DNA from 2 places in the Pseudogracilibacillus sp. ICA-222130 genome. Region 1 is predicted to be linked to the other one. Evidence: a T-box and tRNA genes for the amino acid it is inferred to sense, from the RefSeq annotation. Region 1 holds a T-box; the other holds one or more tRNA genes.
What was found. The T-box of region 1 lies ahead of ileS (isoleucine--tRNA ligase). A T-box ahead of a tRNA ligase gene usually reads a tRNA of that ligase, here a tRNA-Ile.
Positions count from the first base shown of each region.

Region 1 (10,172 bases):
TTCGTTTTTCAACGTATGCTGTACCGATGATCATTGGAGAGATTAAACGATATTTACGTGATAATTATGCTATACGTGTATCAAGATCGTTACGTGATACTGCATATAAAGCTCTACAAATAAGAGAACAACTAATGAATAAACATGAAAAAGAACCAAGTCCATATGAAATAGCGAAAGAAATGGGCGTACCATGTGAAGATGTTATATTTGCAATCGATGCTGTACAAGAACCCGTATCATTATTTGAGCCAATTTATAATGAAGGTGGAGATCCTATATTGATGATGGATCAAATTAGTGATGATAAAATTAACGATGAAGAATGGGATGATCATCTTTCAATTAAAGAAGGGATGCACCGATTAACAGATCGAGAAAAGATGATTATTGAAGAACGGTTTTTCCGCGGAAAAACACAAATGGAAGTGGCGGAAGAAATCGGTATTTCCCAAGCACAAATATCACGACTTGAAAAAACAGCAATTAAGCAAATTCGAAGCGATATGTTTTAATATTGTCCATTACATACAAAGTTGTTTTCAATCATACAAATAAGACAAGAACTTTTTATCTAAAAGTTTTTGTCTTTTTTATATTCTAGGAGGGATTACTTTGTTATTATCAGAAATTCAGATGAAAGAAGTTGTCGTTTTGGAAAGTGGAAAACGATTAGGATATATTCAAGATATTGAAATCGCGGAAAATAGTGGTGCCATTCAATCATTTATTATTTCTGACCGTCAATTAAGAGGTGCATTTTTTCAAAAACAAGAAGAAAGAAAAGTTATGTGGGATCAAATTGTAACGATCGGTGCGGATATCATTTTAGTAAAAGAAGAAAAAAAGGAGAAAGAAAATAGTGATTAAATGAACTATTTTTAAAATATGATAAAATAAAAGCAATATCACTATTAAATAGGAGAGTATGAATCAATGGATGTTGCAAACAATGTGAAACAAATAGAAGAGGAAATTGTACGTGTATGTGAGAAAGTACAGCGGAATCGTAATGAAATTACCGTAATTGGAGTAACAAAATATGTTACAATAGAACGAACAGAACAATTACTTGCAACAGGCTATAAAGATGTTGGCGAAAATCGTGCTGAAGAAATGTTGCATAAATATGGCGCTATTGGTGAACGAGCAAAGTGGCATTTTATCGGTACATTACAGTCGAGAAAAGTAAAAGATATTGTCGATAAAGTAACAGCAATTCATTCACTAGATCGATTATCTGTTGCGAAACAAATTAATAGTCGTTCCAATAATCCGATTGATTGTTTCGTACAGGTAAATGTGAGTGGGGAGGAATCTAAACACGGTTTAGAACCCGAAGATGTTATTCCATTTATAGAATCATTACAGCAATTTGAAAAAGTACATGTTGTTGGTTTAATGACGATGGCGCCACATATTCAAGATAAGGAAGAAATTAGACAAGTATTCCGTCGTTTACGTCAGTTGCGTGATGAAGTGAGTGAAAAGAAATATATTAATGCTCCATGTACACAATTATCGATGGGAATGAGTAATGATTTTCAAATTGCAATTGAAGAGGGTGCAACACATATTCGATTAGGAACGAGTTTAGTCGGTTCATAAAGCGAGGTGGTAAAAATGAGTTTTAAAGAAAAATTAAAAAATTTCTTTAATACAGAGGATGAATACGAGTATATTGAAGAATATGAAGAAGAAACAACGCCGGTAAAGCAAGAACAAAAAATGGCAACACCAAAGCAAAGGACGACAGATAGTAATGTTGTTAATTTATCTGCTATTCATCAAGCGAATTCAAAAGTAATGTTATGTGAACCGAAAACATATAACGAAGTACAAGAAATTGCCGATCATTTATTAAACAAACGCTCTGTCGTTATTAATTTACAACGAGTAGATCAAAGACAGGCGAAGCGAATTGTCGACTTTTTAAGTGGAACTGTATATGCTATAAAAGGAGATATTCAAAAGCTAGGTGTCGCAACATTTTTATGTACACCTGATAATGTGGAGGTAACAGGTGTGATCACAAATTTAGAATATATGGAAGACGAATTTGAAAAGGAATGGTAATAGTCAATGATGCAATTAGCGTATTATATCAGTATAGGGTTTACAGTTTATACGTATGTTCTCATTATTTACATTTTAATGTCTTGGTTTCCAGGGGCAAGAGATACGGCATTTGGTGAGTTTGTAGGGAGAGTTTGTGAACCATACTTAGAACAGTTTAGAAAATTTATTCCACCATTAGGGATGATCGATATTTCTCCAATTGTTGCAATTATAACTTTAAGATTAGCGGAAAAGGGTATTATTGAAATACTCCGAATGTTTGTATAGGATAATCTAATGTCAATTTACCAGCATTTCCGAAAACATGAACACCAATTTGTGGACCAAGTATTATCTTGGAAAGAGCAAGTGGAACGTACGTATACTTCGTACATAACAGATTTCCTGGACCCACGGGAACGAAAAATAATTGAAAGTTTAATTGGCTCCTCTAATGAAGATGTTCAATACGCATTTTTTGGTGGAGCGGATCATACGGAGCGACAACGAGCAATTATCGCACCATTTTATGAAACCATTGAGGAAGATCATTTTAAACTCGTTTTACTAGAAGCGAGTTTTCCAAAGAAATTTGTTACGATTCAACATCGTGATATATTAGGAACATTTATTTCGGAAGGATTAGACCGAAAGAAAATCGGAGATATTTTTGTTCGTGATGATGCGTTTCAAATTGTCACGACGGAAGAACTAGCATCCTTTATTATGCTAAATATCGATAAAATAAAAAACGCTTCGGTACAATTAAAGGAAGTACCTAGGAATACCATATTTCCAAGTGATGATGAATGGATGGAACAGACGTCTACCGTATCTTCTCTAAGATTAGATGTTTTAATAAAAGAAATGTACAATATGTCACGAAAAGACGCCTCTTTACTCATTCAAGGAGAACGGGTGAAAGTAAATTTCACTGTAGTGAATGATCCGGCATTTATAGTAGAGGTAGATGATTTACTATCTGTTCGTGGTCATGGTCGAGGCAAAATTATTTCCATCGATGGGGTAACACGGAAAGAAAAGGTTCGAATAACGACAGCAAAATTAAAAATGTAAGAAAAATGCTTTATTATATTGAAAAATAGATTATAATAGACAAATAAGATGATTGTTGAAATTTCAGGAGGTGTATGATTGGTGTTAACGCCGTTAGATATTCATAACAAAGAATTTTCCAAAGGTTTCATGGGATTTAATGAAGATGATGTAAATGAATTTTTAGATCAAATAATAAAAGATTATGAAATGACGATACGTGAAAAAAATGAATTACAAGAAAGAGTAACTGAGTTAGAAGATAAAGTTGCCCATTTCAAGAGCATTGAAGAAACATTAAACCAATCAATTGTTATTGCGCAAGAAACTGCAGAAGAGTTAAAAGATAACGCAAGAAAAGAAAGTAAATTAATTATTAAAGAGGCAGAAAAAAATGCAGATCGTATTTTGAACGAGGCATTAAGTGAGTCACGTCAAATTGCGATGGAAACAAATGAATTAAAAAAGCATGCAAAAGTGTTCCGTACGCGTTTAAAAATGCTAATTGAAGCGCAATTAGAAATGGTTAACAATAGCGATTGGGAAGAGTTTTTAAAACTTGCTGAAGAAGATACAGAGATACCTGTAAAGTAATTCATTATAGAAATAGTTTTTATTGTATAAAAATTTAAAAAATATGCTATAATGATGTCAATTGAACAAAATAATAAATACATTGATAGAAAAAGTATAGAAGATAAAAACTGCTCCAAGCGAGTTAGGGATGGTGGAAGCCTAATGCAGTTTCTTTTATAACATCATTCTTGAGTAGCCGTTTGAAATAATAGTAGGATTGGCCGGGTAATTCACGTTATGAATTGTTCAAGTGAATGTGTGAGAAAAGGACACATTTATAAGGGTGGTACCGCGAGATTCCTCGTCCCTTTAGGGATTCGAGGTTTTTTTGTTTTTTATAAGTAAATAATTTGTTTATATAGGAGGATTTATATACAAATGGAATATAAAGAAACATTACTAATGCCGAAAACAAAATTTCCGATGCGTGGAAATTTACCGAACAAAGAACCAGTCCGTCGAGAAGGATGGGAAGAAAATAACGTATATGAACAATCATTAGAAAGAACGAAAGGTAGACCATTATTCGTTTTACATGATGGACCACCATATGCGAATGGGGATCTTCATATTGGACATGCGTTAAATAAAATATTAAAAGACTTTATTACTCGTTATAAATCGATGAATGGATTTCATGCTCCATACATTCCTGGCTGGGATACGCATGGATTACCAATTGAAACTGCTTTAACGAAACAGAAGAAAATTGATCGTAAAAAAATGTCGATTGCCGAATTTCGTCAAATGTGTGCAGATTATGCGATGAAGCAAATTAACAATCAACGTAACCAGTTTAAACAATTAGGGGTTCGTGGTGATTGGGATAATCCATATATTACGCTAACAAAAGATTACGAAGCAGCACAAATTAAAGTGTTCGGTGAAATGGCGAAAAAGGGGTATATTTACAAAGGATTAAAGCCTGTATATTGGTCGCCATCCTCTGAATCAGCTTTAGCAGAAGCGGAGATTGAATATCAAGATAAACGTTCTCCTTCTATTTACGTTAGCTATAAGGTAAAAGATGGTAAAGGTGTATTAGAAGAAGGTACGAACATTATTATTTGGACGACGACTCCTTGGACTATTCCGGCGAGCTTAGGAATTAGCTTACATCCTCATTTAGAGTATGTTGTCGTCGAAGCGGATGGGGAAAAATATGTTGTTGCCCATGATTTACTAGATCCACTTGAAGAAGAGTTAAAATGGGAACATGTTAAAGTGGAAAAAACATTTATGGGACGTCAAGCAGACCGTGTCGTCGCACAACATCCATTCTATGACCGTGATGTACTCGTTATGTTAGGAACTCATGTAACGACAGAAGCAGGGACTGGTTGTGTTCATACGGCTCCTGGCCACGGGGAAGATGACTTCTACGTAGCAAAGGAATACGGTATTGATGCATTATGTCCTGTCGATGAATTAGGATATTTTACGGATGAAGCACCTGGTTTTGAAGGGTTATTTTATGATGATGGAAACAAAGTTGTTACTGAAAAATTAGAAGAAGTTGGCGCACTGTTATTAATGAAATTCATTACCCACTCATACCCACATGACTGGCGTACGAAAAAGCCGACAATTTTCCGTGCTACTTCACAATGGTTTGCATCGATTAAAGATTTCCGTCATAATATTTTAGATGAAATTAAAGAAGTAGAATGGTTGCCACATTGGGGCGAAACGCGTCTTTATAATATGGTTCGTGACCGTGAAGATTGGTGTATTTCACGTCAACGTACATGGGGAGTTCCAATTCCAGTATTTTACGGAGAAGATGGAGAACCGGTCATCACGGATGAGACAATTACACATGTATCAAACTTATTTGCAGAACATGGTTCAAATATTTGGTTTGAATGGGATGCAAAAGATTTATTACCTGAAGGATTCACATCTGAACATAGTCCGAATGGTGAGTTTACGAAAGAAACAGACATTATGGACGTTTGGTTTGATTCAGGTTCATCTCATGAAGCGGTATTATTACATCGTGAAGACCATGTCCGACCGGCAGATATTTATTTAGAAGGTAGTGACCAATATCGTGGTTGGTTTAACTCTTCTTTATCAACTGCAGTAGCAATTACAGGTAAAGCTCCATATAAAAATGTGATAAGCCATGGTTTCGTTTTAGATGGTGATGGCCGTAAAATGAGTAAATCATTAGGAAATGTTATTTTACCTGGAAATGTTCAAAAACAACTAGGGGCAGATATTTTACGTTTATGGGTATCATCTGTTGACTATCAAGCAGATGTCCGTATTTCTCAAGATATTTTAAAACAAGTATCTGAAAACTATCGTAAAATTAGAAATACATTCCGTTTCATGTTAGCGAATTTAGCAGACTTTGATCCGAAACAACATACAGTTGCCGAAAAGGATTTAGAAGAAGTCGATCGTTACATGTTATATCGTTTACAACAATTAGTGAAAAATGTAAAAGAAAGTTATGATACATATGATTTTCAAAATGTATCACAAGCGATTCATAATTATATTACGATTGACTTAAGTGCATTTTATTTAGACTTTGCAAAGGATATTTTATATATTGAAGCTGCAGACCACCCACGTCGTCGTAGTATCCAAACGGTTTATTATGAAACATTAGTTTCCATTGTACAATTACTGACACCTATTATTCCACATACGACAGAAGAAGTATGGGAACATATTCATGGAGTGGAGGCAGAATATGTTCAATTAACAGATATGCCAGAAGCACGTGAAGTAGTAGGATTTAAAGAAGAAGATGCTGTGAAATGGGATCACTTCCTAAAAATTCGTACAGATGTATTAAAGGCATTAGAAGAAGCACGTAATGAGAAAGTGATTGGTAAACCATTAGAAGCAAAAATTACGATTGCTGGAAAAGATGAACAAACGAAAGCTGTTTTAGCATCTATTCCTCATATCCATCAGTTATTAATTGTATCTGAAGCGGCAATTGGAGAAAAGCATGAAAATGCGAAAGAATACCAGTATGTGTACGTATATGTGGAGAAACATGACGGCGAAAAATGTGATCGATGCTGGATGCATGCTCATACTGTAGGACAAAACGAAAAACACCCTACATTATGTGACCGTTGTGCAGAAGTAGTGGAGGAACATTATAGCCATTTAGTACAGTAATAATACAATATGAACATAGCAGGTGACTAAAAAATGTTACCTGCTATTTTTGGCTCTTTGTCAAATAGTGATGACGGCCTCAACGACATATGGAAGCTATAATTTGTTTTGAAATAGATTGTAAAAAAGTGCGAAATACTATAATAGAAAAATGTCCTCATCTATTTCGTGTACCTCTCCAATCAAATAGAAGGAATCAAACATACAACTACACACCAACTTAAATTGATTTACAATGCATTACATGATAAAAATATATATTTCACTAAGTGAATGACATACTATTTTTAACGAACCATGTTATACTTTAAGATGTATCAAAACGATTGTATATGTTTACATAGCAGGAGGAAAAAAATGACCCGTTATTATATCGTAGCATTATTTATGATCCTTATAGACCAGTGGACGAAATGGCTCATCGTAGAAAAAATGGATTTGCATGAAAGTATCCCAGTAATCGATGAACTATTTTATATAACATCTCATCGTAATGAAGGTGCCGCATGGGGCATATTACAAGGACAAATGATTTTCTTTTATATTATTACAATTGTCGTTATTGTCGGCATCATTTATTATATGCAAAAATATGCACGAGAAAGTGCTTTGCTAGCAATTTCATTAAGTGTTATTTTAGGAGGAGCGATCGGTAACTTCATCGACCGATTGTTTAGAAAAGAAGTAGTAGATTTTTTAGACGTGATGATATTTTCTTATGATTTTCCAATATTTAATGTAGCGGATAGTTGTTTAACAGTCGGTGTCATATTATTTTTCATTGCAACATTTTTGGATGAAAAAAAGAAAGGAAAAAAAGCATGACAAAGCAAATTATGGTTGAACCCGAAGAAGTAAATCAGCGAATGGATAAACTACTCGTAACGAAAACAGATTATTCTAGACAACAAATCCAATCATATATTAAAAATGGTTCCATTTTAGTAAATGGAGAAGTAGTTAAACCAAACTATAAATGTAAAGAAGCAGATACTATTACATTACATATTCAAGAAGAGGCAGTAGAAGAAAAACCTATTGAAGCAGAAAATATCCCACTTGATATTGTATATGAAGATAATGCATTACTCGTCGTGAATAAACCACGAGGGATGCTCGTACATCCGACCCATCATGTTCGTACTGGTACATTAGTAAATGCAGTAAAATATCACTGTAAAACATTATCAGATGTTGGTGGGGAAGAACGTGAAGGAATTGTACATCGTTTAGACCAAGATACAAGTGGTGTAATTATTATTGCAAAAAACAATGATGTACATGCCCATTTAAAAGAACAATTTCAAGCTCGTACAGTTACTCGTATTTACGAAGCAATTGTTTATGGGGTGGTGCCACATGATCAAGGGATCGTTCGGGCACCGATTGGAAGAAATCCAAAAAATCGGTTAGAAATGGCAGTTGTAGAAGGTGGAAAAGAATCGGAAACAAAATTCCGTGTGTTAGAAAGATTTCAGCAATATACGCATGTAGAATGTGAACTTATTACAGGTCGAACACACCAAATAAGAGTGCATATGAAATATATGAATCATCCGATTATCGGAGATGAGGTATATACAAAAAAGAAATCTCCTTATATTAAAGGACAAGCATTATTTGCGAAGAAAGTAAGTTTTGTACATCCTGTATTAAAGGAACAAATAACAGTAGAAGTCGAACAACCGTCATATTTTAAAAGCGTCATTGAAAAGTTACAAAACATTACTTGACTTTTAAGATGGATTTTGAAATAATAAAGACAACTTAAATAAGAAATCCTTTAAAAATAGTCCTGTGAGGCTAAAAAGGGATATACGGAATGTTTAGGGATACGTATGTCCAAAACCTTTTACCTCACATATAGGTAAAAGGTTTTTTTATAATGTTTAGGGGGATTTAGAAGTGAAGAAGAAAACGGTCGTTCTAGATCAAGCAGCAATTAACCGCGCATTAACGAGAATTGCACATGAAATTTTAGAACATAACAAAGGTGGAGAAAACCTCGTACTAGTTGGAATCAAAACTAGAGGTGTACCAATCGCAAAACGTTTGAAAGAAAAAATTGCTCAAATTGAACAAATTACAGTGCCGATTGGGGAGCTAGATATTACATTATATAGAGATGACTTGCAAGAAAAATCTACCGCTCCAACCTTAATTGCAACAAATATCGATGTAGATATTCAAGATAAAACGATCGTTTTAGTTGATGATGTATTATACACTGGTAGAACGGTAAGGGCAGCGATGGATGCTGTCATGGATATCGGTCGTCCGTCCCAAATTCAATTAGCTGTTTTAATTGATCGAGGACATCGTGAATTACCGATTCGAGCAGATTATGTTGGAAAAAATATTCCTACATCAAAGGAAGAAGTAATCTCTGTAGGAATTACAGAACTTGATGAGATGGATGAAGTCAGTATTTTAGAAAAACAATTATAAATGTACCTTTAATTAAATCCAGAGAGATTTAAAAGGTGGCAATCAAACGAGATACGTATATGTAAAGATACGTATGCCTCTTTGCGACCTTTTGCAAAGAGGCATTTTTTATTGCCTAGGTACATCTTACATGAACAGAGAGGATGTCATTCATGAAACACTTTTTATCTGTAGAACATATGACAAAAGAGGAAATTATTGCTTTGTTAGAGATGGCGGAAAAATATCGCCAAGATGAATACGAGTTAACGAAACAACTATTTAGTGCAAATTTATTTTTTGAACCTAGCACAAGAACAAAAATGAGTTTTATTGTTGCGGAGCGCAGATTAGGTATAGAAGCATTAGAATTTAATTCCGAAAACTCAAGTATGAAAAAAGGCGAGACGTTATATGATACAGCAAAAACATTTGAAGCAATTGGGGCGGATGTGCTCGTCATTCGTCATGAAAGTGATGACTGGGCAGATGAATTAAAAGATAGAATGAATGTACCGATTGTGAATGCAGGTGCAGGGAAAAAAGACCATCCGACACAAAGTTTATTAGATGCTATTACGATATATCAAGAATTCGGTTCTTTTGATGGATTAAATATCGTTATTGCAGGGGATATAAAACATAGTCGTGTCGCTCGTTCGAATGCACAAATGTTAACAAAGTTAGGAGCAAATGTATATTTTACAGGTGCACCAGATTTTATGGATGACAGTTTAGCCTATCCATATGTAACGATGGATGAAGCAATTGAAATGAGTGATGTACTTATGTTGTTACGAATTCAACATGAACGTCATGATCAATTTTCAAGTTCAACCGTCAATTACAATGAACATTATGGGCTAACAATGGAAAGAGAAAAGAAAATGAAAGAACATGCAATTGTA
Region 1 covers NZ_JBBKBG010000015.1:14,727-24,898, forward strand. Annotated here, with positions in the region: gene sigG (RNA polymerase sporulation sigma factor SigG) at 1-515, shown strand, start outside; gene WKT09_RS07735 (YlmC/YmxH family sporulation protein) at 616-870, shown strand; gene WKT09_RS07740 (YggS family pyridoxal phosphate-dependent enzyme) at 937-1,608, shown strand; gene WKT09_RS07745 (cell division protein SepF) at 1,624-2,076, shown strand; gene WKT09_RS07750 (YggT family protein) at 2,083-2,346, shown strand; gene WKT09_RS07755 (YlmH family RNA-binding protein) at 2,356-3,135, shown strand; gene WKT09_RS07760 (DivIVA domain-containing protein) at 3,214-3,708, shown strand; T-box leader at 3,782-4,002, shown strand; gene ileS (isoleucine--tRNA ligase) at 4,069-6,837, shown strand; gene lspA (signal peptidase II) at 7,195-7,662, shown strand; gene WKT09_RS07775 (RluA family pseudouridine synthase) at 7,659-8,570, shown strand; gene pyrR (bifunctional pyr operon transcriptional regulator/uracil phosphoribosyltransferase PyrR) at 8,743-9,285, shown strand; gene WKT09_RS07785 (aspartate carbamoyltransferase catalytic subunit) at 9,438-10,172, shown strand, end outside.

Region 2 (10,172 bases), on a different contig from region 1:
TGTAGAATTACCAAAAGAAACAGAATTTTATATTCATCGAGTCGGACGAACGGCACGAGCAGGATTAGAAGGAACTGCAATAAGTTTTTATACAGAGGATGACATTGCATTAATTGAACAATTGGAGAAACAAGGACTTTCATTTGTTTATTCTGATGTTAAAAACGGGGAATTTGTGGAAGCGAAACGATACAATGTTAGAGCTTTACGAAAAAACGTTTCAACGGATGTAGATAAAGCAGCATGGAAACAAGTACGTAAACCTAAAAAAGTGAAACCAGGATATAAAAAGAAAATGAAGCAAGAACAAGAAAAAATAAAGAAAAGAATGCAACGACAAAAACGTCGCAGAAAATAATGAGGTGGGAATATGGTAAAATTAGGATCACATGTATCAATGAGTGGAAAGAAAATGTTATTAGGTTCAAGTGAAGAAGCAACAAAATATGGTGCAACAACATTTATGATCTATACTGGTGCACCACAAAACACAAGAAGAAAACCGATTGAAGAATTGAATATTGAAGCAGGATTACAACATATGAAAGACAATGGTATTTCTGACATTGTAGTCCATGCACCATATATTATTAATATTGCCAATACGATAAAACCGGAAACATTTGAATTAGGTGTCGATTTCTTACGTATGGAAATTGAAAGAACAACAGCCATTGGTGCAAAACAAATCGTTTTACATCCTGGAGCACATGTTGGCGCAGGAGTAGACGCCGGAATCGACCGTATTATTGAGGGGCTTAATGAAGTATTAACGAATGATCAAGAAGTGCAAATTGCTTTAGAAACAATGGCCGGAAAAGGTACGGAAATCGGTCGTAGTTTTGATGAATTAGCACGTATTATAGATGGGGTGACACATAACGAAAAATTATCTGTTTGTTTAGATACTTGCCACATTCATGATGCCGGATATGAAATCACCGAAGGCCGTTTTGATGATGTTTTAAATGAATTTGATAAAATTGTTGGTTTAGACCGTATTAAAGTTGTCCACGTAAATGATAGTAAGAACGTATGTGGAGCTCAAAAAGACCGACATGAAAATATTGGACTTGGTCATATTGGTTTTGATACCTTGCATGAAGTTATTTATCATGAAGCATTTAAAGATTTACCCAAAATTTTAGAAACACCATTTGTCGGAGAAGATAAGAAGAATAAAAAGCCTCCATACAAATTTGAAATTGAAATGATTAAAAATGGTACATTTGATAAAAACATTCTACAAAAAATTATGGAACAATAGAAAAAAATACAAATTATGATTTACTTCATTATCCATAAACTAAGCATACTTCTATGTAAAGGAGGAAAAGTATATGGATAATGAGTTTAAAGAGGACCAAATGGAAGTGGGGGATGAAGTCTTACAGGACGATGAATTTCATTTGTCCTTGCATGAAGAAAAGGATGAACCGGAATTAAAGAGTGTATTTGGTTGGATTGCGCTGTTTGTTTCTTTCTTTTCATTCATATTCGCCCCATACGCATTTGCAATTGCCGGGATTATATTAGGGTTTATTGCACGAACGAGAAATGCAGTGTTGCTCGGTAACACTGCAATTGTTGTCGGTATATTGTCAATTATCGTTCGATTAGTTATAATGCCGTTTATTTGAGGTAAAAGGTTAAGACAAGATTCGATTATTGTCTTAACCTTTTTTTAAAAAATATATCATGAACTGAAAAACTTTCGTATAATATACATAAAGGGGTGAGTGTAATGGAACTTATAGATATAACATGGATTGGTTTATTATTAGTAGGATTAGGAACGTTTTTCCTAATTGGTGAATTGCTCGTTAACTTACGAGGCCTTGGAGCAGTGTTAGGAATTAGTTTTATCATTTATTATTTTTATATCTTTACACCAAATACGTCTTCCTTAATTATGATGTTGTTTATTTATTTTGTCGGAATTATGTTTATATTTATTGATGGAAAATTAATTAATGATGGAACATTGGCAACAATTGGTATCACGGGAATGATATTCTCTGTTGCCTTATCTGCACCTTCCTTTACATCTGGTTTATATGCAGTTATAGGTGTTCTTGTTGGAAGCGCTGTTTCATTATTGTTATTAAAAGTGTTTGAAAAAAGAGATATGTGGAATAAGATAACTTTAAAAGACCGTTTAACAACTGATAAAGGGTATACGACTGTGAATGAAGAATATGAGCAATTAATTGGAAAAACCGGAGAAACAATTACAGATATGCGCCCCGTCGGTACGATTAAAATAGATGGAAAGGAATATAGTGGGATATCGAATGCACAATGGATCCCTAAAGCATCAAAAATAGAAGTGTTGGATGTTGATGGAACAAGGATTTTAGTGAAATTAATTTCAAACGATAAAGATATGTAAATCGATTGTAAATTTAATGTTAATTTTTTAAAACTCACTTTACAAACTATGCTAATTTCTGAATAATAGGATTGTATGTAAAAAATATGTTAATTTAAGGTGGATTGAAGAATGGAATCAGTAGATTTGCAAACAATTATATTTGAATTCATCGGAGGATTAGGGATCTTCCTTCTAGGAATTAAATTCATGGGGGATGGTCTCCAAAAATCTGCGGGAGATAGATTAAGAGATATTTTAGATCGGTTTACATCTAATCCATTTTTAGGAGTATTAGCAGGAATTATCGTAACGGTTTTAATTCAGAGTAGTTCTGGAACAACTGTTTTAACTGTTGCCCTCGTAAATGCTGGATTTATGACATTGCGACAAGCTATTGGTGTTATAATGGGTGCGAATATCGGTACGACAGTAACTGCATTTATTATTGGTTTAAATATTAGTGAATATTCACTACCTATTATGGCGATTGGTTGTTTCTTATTATTCTTCTTTAATAATCAAAAAGTAAATATTATTGGACAAACCATTTTTGGTTTTGGTTCACTATTTTTTGGTTTAAGTCTAATGAGTAATGGAATGAAACCGTTGCGAGATTTACAAGTTTTTCATGAATTAACATTAAGTATGAGTGACAATCCGATTTTAGGGCTTGCAATTGGTACAGTCTTCACATTAATCGTTCAAAGTTCAAGTGCAACGATCGGTATTTTACAAGGATTATTTTCAGAAGGTGCAGTAGATTTACAAGCGGCACTACCTGTATTATTTGGGGATAATATTGGAACGACTATAACGGCTATTTTAGCTTCATTAGGTGCTTCAGTGGCAGCAAGACGTGCGGCATTTACTCACGTTATTTTCAATCTTATTGGTGCGACAATTTTCTTATTATTATTAACACCATTTACAGCATATGTAGCTTATTTACAATCATCATTAAATTTAAATCCAGAAATGACGATTGCATTTGCACATGGAAGTTTTAATATTGCCAATACAATTATACAATTTCCATTCATTGGTGCATTAGCTTGGATAGTTACAAAAATTGTTCCAGGAGAAGATGTAACCATTGAATATAAACCGAAACATTTAGACCCGTTATTTATTAAACAGTCTTCAACAGTTGCTTTGTCTCAAGCAAAACAAGAGATAATTCGTATGGGAGAATATAGTGTCCAAGGTTTAGTTGAAACGGGTGCATATGTGGTTACCCATGATACGAAGCACTCTGAAATGGCTTTACAAATTGAAGGGGCTTTAAATAACTTAGATAGAGAAATTACCAATTACTTAGTAAGTATTTCAAGTACAACATTATCAGAGTCAGAAAGTGCTAAGCATACGGCTTTAATGGATTCTGTACGTGATATTGAACGAATCGGAGATCATTTTGAGAACATTATTGAGTTAACAGATTATAAAATTTCAAATAAAATAAATATTACAGATCAAGCACAAGAAGATTTAAATGAAATGTTTGATTTAACGATTTTAACCGTAAAACAAGCTATAGAAGCATTAGATAGCATGGACCGTGAAGAAGCATTGATCGTTATCCAAAAAGAAGATCAGATAGACAAATTAGAACGTAAATTCCGTAAGAAACATATTATTCGTATGAATGAAGGATTATGTACGGGATCAGCAGGAATTGTTTTTGTTGATATCATCAGTAATTTAGAACGTATTGGAGATCATGCAGTAAACATTGCGGAAGAAGTTTTAGGTGAAAATTAAATAATAGAGGAAGATGTTTTATATAAATTGTTGACATGATTTTAAAAACGTGATAAATTATATCTTGTCGCTTCGGAAAGAAGATAACAATTGTTTCTATATAAAAACATCTTCCTCTATGCTTTTAGTGGACAAAGTAAAAATAATATCCTATAATAACAAAGGATGTTGCAAATTATTACATATTATACGGTTACTCATAAATAGAGTTTAACATAAAAGAATGGAAATAAATTACTGTACAGATTCTACAGTAACAAACGGGTATAAGTAGATTAAAAAGATTCCACAGTAGCTCAGTGGTAGAGCAATCGGCTGTTAACCGATCGGTCGTAGGTTCGAACCCTACCTGTGGAGCCATATATGGCGGCGTAGCTCAGCTGGCGAGAGCGTTCGGTTCATACCCGAAAGGTCGTGGGTTCAATTCCCTCCGCCGCTATTTATTTTATTAGGACCCATAGCTCAGTTGGTTAGAGCTATCGGCTCATAACCGATCGGTCGCAGGTTCGAGTCCTGCTGGGTCCACCATTTATTTTATACATACATAAACATTGGAGGAATACCCAAGTCCGGCTGAAGGGATCGGTCTTGAAAACCGACAGGGGTGTCAAAGCCCGCGGGGGTTCGAATCCCTCTTCCTCCTCCAGTTGGCTCAGTAGCTCAGTCGGTAGAGCAAAGGACTGAAAATCCTTGTGTCGGCGGTTCGATTCCGTCCTGAGCCATAAAAACCAAGCAAATCATTGCTTGGTTTTTATTTTTCTCTAGAAATTATTAGGCGTAATATTTGCACGGGATGAAAACGTTTGATAATCTTAATATGTAAGCAATTCAATTTAAAAAGGAGAGGAATTAATTATGTCAACATTTACATTACCTGAATTACCATATGCATATGATGCATTGGAGCCATCAATCGACAAAGAAACGATGAACATTCACCATACGAAGCACCATAACACATACGTTACAAACTTAAACGCTGCACTAGAAGGTCATGCGGACTTACAAAATAAATCATTAGATGAATTAATTAGTGATTTAAACGCATTACCTGAAGAGATTCGTACAGCAGTTCGTAACAATGGTGGTGGACATGCAAACCATAGCTTATTCTGGACAATCCTATCACCAAATGGTGGTGGAGAGCCAACAGGAGAACTAGCTGACAAAATTAATGAGAAATTTGGAAGCTTTGACGCTTTTAAAGAAACTTTTGAAAAAGCTGCAGCTACAAGATTCGGATCTGGCTGGGCTTGGTTAGTACTAAACAATGGCGAATTAGAAGTAACGAGCACACCAAATCAAGACTCTCCAATTATGGAAGGACAAACTCCTATTTTAGGTTTAGACGTATGGGAGCACGCATACTACTTAAACTATCAAAATAGACGTCCTGAATATGCAAAAGCATTCTGGAATGTTGTAAACTGGGATGAAGTTGCTAAAAATTACGATGCAGCTAAATAATTAAATCATAAAAACACGAAACAAATTTGTTTCGTGTTTTTTTTATGCTGTTTCATATATCGTTTTTTGAAAAATAATGATATAATAAGAAGTTGTGAAATGATTATATTATATAGGGAGATATGAGCAATGAATCAACAAAAAGATAAAAAATCTCGAATTCCCTTGCGATTAAATATTACGTTTTTCGTTATATTTTTATTGTTTGCCGTTTTAGTCATTCAACTTGGAGTTGTACAAATATTAGACGGTTCAAGTTATCAAGAGGAAATTGATCGTACTGTACAAGATATATCTAAACGACCAGTACCACGTGGTAAAATTTTAGACAGAAATGGAAATATAGTTGTAGATAATGAGCCACTTTATTCGATAACATATACACCACCAAAACGAGTACAAGCAGAAGATAAATTAAAATTAGCAGAAAAACTAACTGAGTATATGACGATGGATAAGAAAGAAATCGATAAAATAAGAGAACGTGAAAGAAAAGAATATTTTTATTTAAAAAATACAGAGGATGTTTTTGCTAGATTATCTGATGAAGAAGTAGAAGAATTAGATGATAAAGAACAATATGATTTAATGTTAGAAAGAATTAAAGATGATGAAATCGATGATTTTACAGATGAGGAATTACAAGTTATTGCAATAAAACGTCAATTAGATAAAGCGTATGCATTAACTCCAGAAGTAATTAAAAATGAAAATATTTCTATGGATGAATATGCTAAAATTGCTGAAAATTTATCTGAATTACCTGGAATTAATACTTCAACAGACTGGGAGAGACAGTATAAATATAAAGATACTTTACGATCTATTATTGGTTCTATTACATCACAAGACGAAGGTATTCCTGCTGAAAAAGAAGATTATTATTTAACACGGGGATATAATCGAAATGATCGTGTTGGAAAGAGTGGTTTAGAAGAACAATATGAGGACCTGTTAAGAGGAAGAAAAGAAAAAGTAAAGTATACGACAACGAAAACAGGTCAAATCATTGGAACAGAAGTGATGGTTCCTGGTGAAAGAGGAAAAGATTTAGTACTCTCCATTGATATGGATTTTCAGAAGAAAGTAGATAAAATTGTTTTACAAGAATTAAAAGCAGCGAAAAGTCGCGGAAATACTTATTTAGAAGATGCATTAGCTGTTGTAATGAATCCAAAAACAGGAGAAATACTTGCATTAAGTGGACAGCATTATAATAAAGAAACGGGAAAATATGAAAACACACCACATAAAGTCCTTTATGATGCACATCGTCCAGGATCGACTGTAAAGGGTGCAACTGTATTAGCGGGATTAGATTCAGGAGTATTTACTCCAGGTCAAACGATTTATGATAGTCCAATCGTTATTAAAGGGACGAAACCAAAAGGATCATATAGTGTGCTTGGGTCTGTAAATGATATTTCAGCATTGAAACGATCATCCAACGTCTATATGTTCTATGTAGCTTTAAGACTTGGTGGAGATTATCGTTTACCTTTCCCGAATGGGGGAAGCCCTACGTTTAATCCTGAAGGGATGCAAACAATGCGAAATTATTTCCAAGAGTTTGGTTTAGGCGTTAAAACTGGTATTGACTTTCCGTTTGAATCAACAGGTTATGTTGGTCCAGAATTATTACCAGGTAAACTAATGGACTTAAGTATTGGTCAGTACGATACGTATACAACTTTACAATTAGGACAATATATTAGTACGATTGCAAATGGCGGTAAAAGAATCCAACCTTCATTTGTAAAAGAAATTCGCTCTCCGGCCGAATCATCTGACGGATTAGGGCCAGTTTATAAAGTAAACCATACGAAAATATTAAATGAATTAAGTATGTCTCAAGATAATATTAAACGTGTGCAAGATGGTTTTTATAAAGTATTTAATGAAGCAGGTGGTACCGGTCACTCTAGTTGGGCTAGTACAAAATATCGTGCTGCTGGAAAAACAGGTACTGCAGAGAACGAAGTGTTTTTACAGAAAGATAATGGCGACTTTTATAAAGCGGCAGATACAGAAAACTTATCTTTAGCAGGGTATGCACCTTATGATGATCCTGAGGTTGCTTTTGCAGTGATTATCCCTAACTTAAGTAAAAGTTCTGGAAATAATATTAACCATAATATTGGAAGACGAATTTTAGATACTTACTTTGAAGGAAAAGAAACAGAGGATAAAGAAGATGAGGAATAAATGAACTAGAGCCAAATATAATAAAATGGTCCTGTCTATCATAAAAAGATAGATAGGACCGTTTTGATTTACATAATCTAATAGAAAAGACTTCGATAAAATCAATTATCGAAGTCTTTTCTATGTTTTTAACTAAGCTCAAACACGGATGTTCTTTTAATTACTGCCTGGATATGTTGTGAAAATTTCAGCTAATTCCTTGAAACTCATATCTTTTTTCACTTTAAATGTACCTATTTGAATGTAAGGGCTATAATCATTGTCTTCCATATAATCTTGGAATTTTTGTTTATCATCAATTACTTTTTCATTATATAACATATCTGCTATATCTTCTGTAACGACACCTTCGTTGGTAGTAATAGTAATCGTTTTAGATTTTTTCTTTTTACTTTTTTCCTTTTTATCATCAGAAGATTTCTTTTCCTCTTTTTCATCTTTCTTTTTATCAGAAGATGAATCTTTAGAGTCTTTCTTTTCTTCTTTAGAAGAATCGGATTCTTTTTTAGAATCTTTCTTTTTATCTTCTTTTTCCACTTGTTTATCTTTTACGTCTGCTTCGTCTAAATCTAGTAAAGAAAAAGTGATAAATTCTTCTTCCGTAATGACTCTATACCCTTCATCTTCTACTTGAGCAATTAAATCTTCTACTGGTGCGTTCTCTACAGCAGTGCTTTGATCAAACAATGAATAATACCCAAACATTAATATAGCTGCAGTAAATAATCCAATAGCAAAAAAGCGCATAGGTTGTTTCATATTTATCCCCTTACTATAATTTGTTTTTTAAAATTGTTTGGATATCATGGGTAGTTAAATCAGTTTGTTGTGCAATGTCTTCTACTGAATAGCCTTGTTGTTGTAAGTGATATACTTTTTGTAACAGTAAAGGCTTATTTTTCAGTGAAGATGGAATTTCTGTTGCTACTTCTACCTCTTCTTTGTGACTTGGTGTAACAACTTGTCCTGTTAATAACTCTTCTTCAAGTACTTCGAGTTTTTTTCTTAGTTGATACGTATCTTGCATTGATTGTATCGATAATTGCTCTAATTCACTTTCAATTTCATTATACTTATCATTCATGAAAAAGGATATAATGAATAAAATGATTGCAATTACGATAATTGTTCCAAAAATGTACCCCATCTTTCTACCTCCAGTCTCTATTTTATTATACAAGAAAAATAATTTTTTTGTAGGCAAAACAACAATTGTAACCTAATTTTAAAACTTAAATAAGTATTGCACGATTTTTGTTAATCTGTTATTATTAGTAAGGTAACTATTTATGGAGTTGGAGGGTTGAAAATGCGTGTTAACATCACATTAGCTTGTACTGAAACAGGCGATCGTAATTATATTACTACTAAAAACAATCGAAATAACACTGAGCGTATTGAATTAATGAAATATAGCCCACGTTTAAGAAAGCATACGCTTCACCGTGAAACAAAATAAGTTGTACGATAAAACTCTTCCCGATATTTGGAAAGAGTTTTTTTGTTGTCTACTTTTATTTTCTTCACTCACGTAGTAAGTTATAATGGAGTGAGGTGACATGAAATGAAACAAACAATACGAACGAATATGATAGAGAAATTATCTTTATTATCAAAAGAAGAAAAAAAGGCCATTGAAACATCATTATTAGAGCAATTTAAAAAATCTAATCTATGGATTAAACCTACTACAATTGGCATTACAATTTCTCATCGTTTTGAATGGGAAACGAGAAATATCATTCAATTTTTATGGGAAAAGGGAAAAAGAGTCGTTGTTCCAAAGGTCCATACGGATGATAAGTCGATGCAATTTTATGAATTGAAAAATTTTGCACATGTAACAAAAGGTCATGCCAACATTCTCGAACCTAATACATCATTGACTACACCTGTTGCACAAGAAGATATTGAGCTTCTTATCGTACCAGGTATTGTATTTAATGTTGCTGGTTATCGAATAGGATTTGGTGGTGGCTATTATGATCGTTTTCTCATGAAGTATGATAAAACAACGGTCTCCTTTGCAAGCGAACAACAACTGAGAAAAGACCTTCCGGTAGAAGCGCATGACATACCCGTGCAATATATCGTTACAGAAGATAAAGTTTGGAAAACGCTTAGTGTTTAAGCAAGGGAAGTAGGTGACATATGTCGATTACAAATCAATATTTTATGTATCATACATTATTCGAACTTGTAAAAAATGAGCAATATGAGATGGTCCATATAAATATTAAGCGGAATGAGGCGTGGGTGCAGAAGAAAGAACGTGGAAAGACGACCGTGATCCGTTTTCTATTAAAACAATTCGATTGGCAAAATCATGTGAAAAAAGATATTGCGACCGTTTTTAAAAGAATTA
Region 2 covers NZ_JBBKBG010000001.1:231,671-241,842, reverse strand. Annotated here, with positions in the region: gene WKT09_RS01235 (DEAD/DEAH box helicase) at 1-358, shown strand, start outside; gene WKT09_RS01230 (deoxyribonuclease IV) at 371-1,267, shown strand; gene WKT09_RS01225 (hypothetical protein) at 1,341-1,640, shown strand; gene WKT09_RS01220 (NfeD family protein) at 1,745-2,392, shown strand; gene WKT09_RS01215 (Na/Pi cotransporter family protein) at 2,504-4,135, shown strand; tRNA gene WKT09_RS01210 (tRNA-Asn) at 4,421-4,495, shown strand; tRNA gene WKT09_RS01205 (tRNA-Met) at 4,501-4,574, shown strand; tRNA gene WKT09_RS01200 (tRNA-Ile) at 4,587-4,663, shown strand; tRNA gene WKT09_RS01195 (tRNA-Ser) at 4,689-4,781, shown strand; tRNA gene WKT09_RS01190 (tRNA-Phe) at 4,785-4,857, shown strand; gene WKT09_RS01185 (superoxide dismutase) at 4,991-5,602, shown strand; gene WKT09_RS01180 (peptidoglycan D,D-transpeptidase FtsI family protein) at 5,732-7,807, shown strand; gene WKT09_RS01175 (hypothetical protein) at 7,964-8,566, opposite strand; gene WKT09_RS01170 (hypothetical protein) at 8,580-8,954, opposite strand; gene rpmG (50S ribosomal protein L33) at 9,117-9,266, shown strand; gene WKT09_RS01160 (5-formyltetrahydrofolate cyclo-ligase) at 9,372-9,938, shown strand; gene WKT09_RS01155 (rhomboid family intramembrane serine protease) at 9,959-10,172, shown strand, end outside.
Region 2: it has a tRNA-Ile gene. The T-box ahead of ileS (isoleucine--tRNA ligase) is inferred to sense a tRNA for this amino acid. The anticodon was not compared.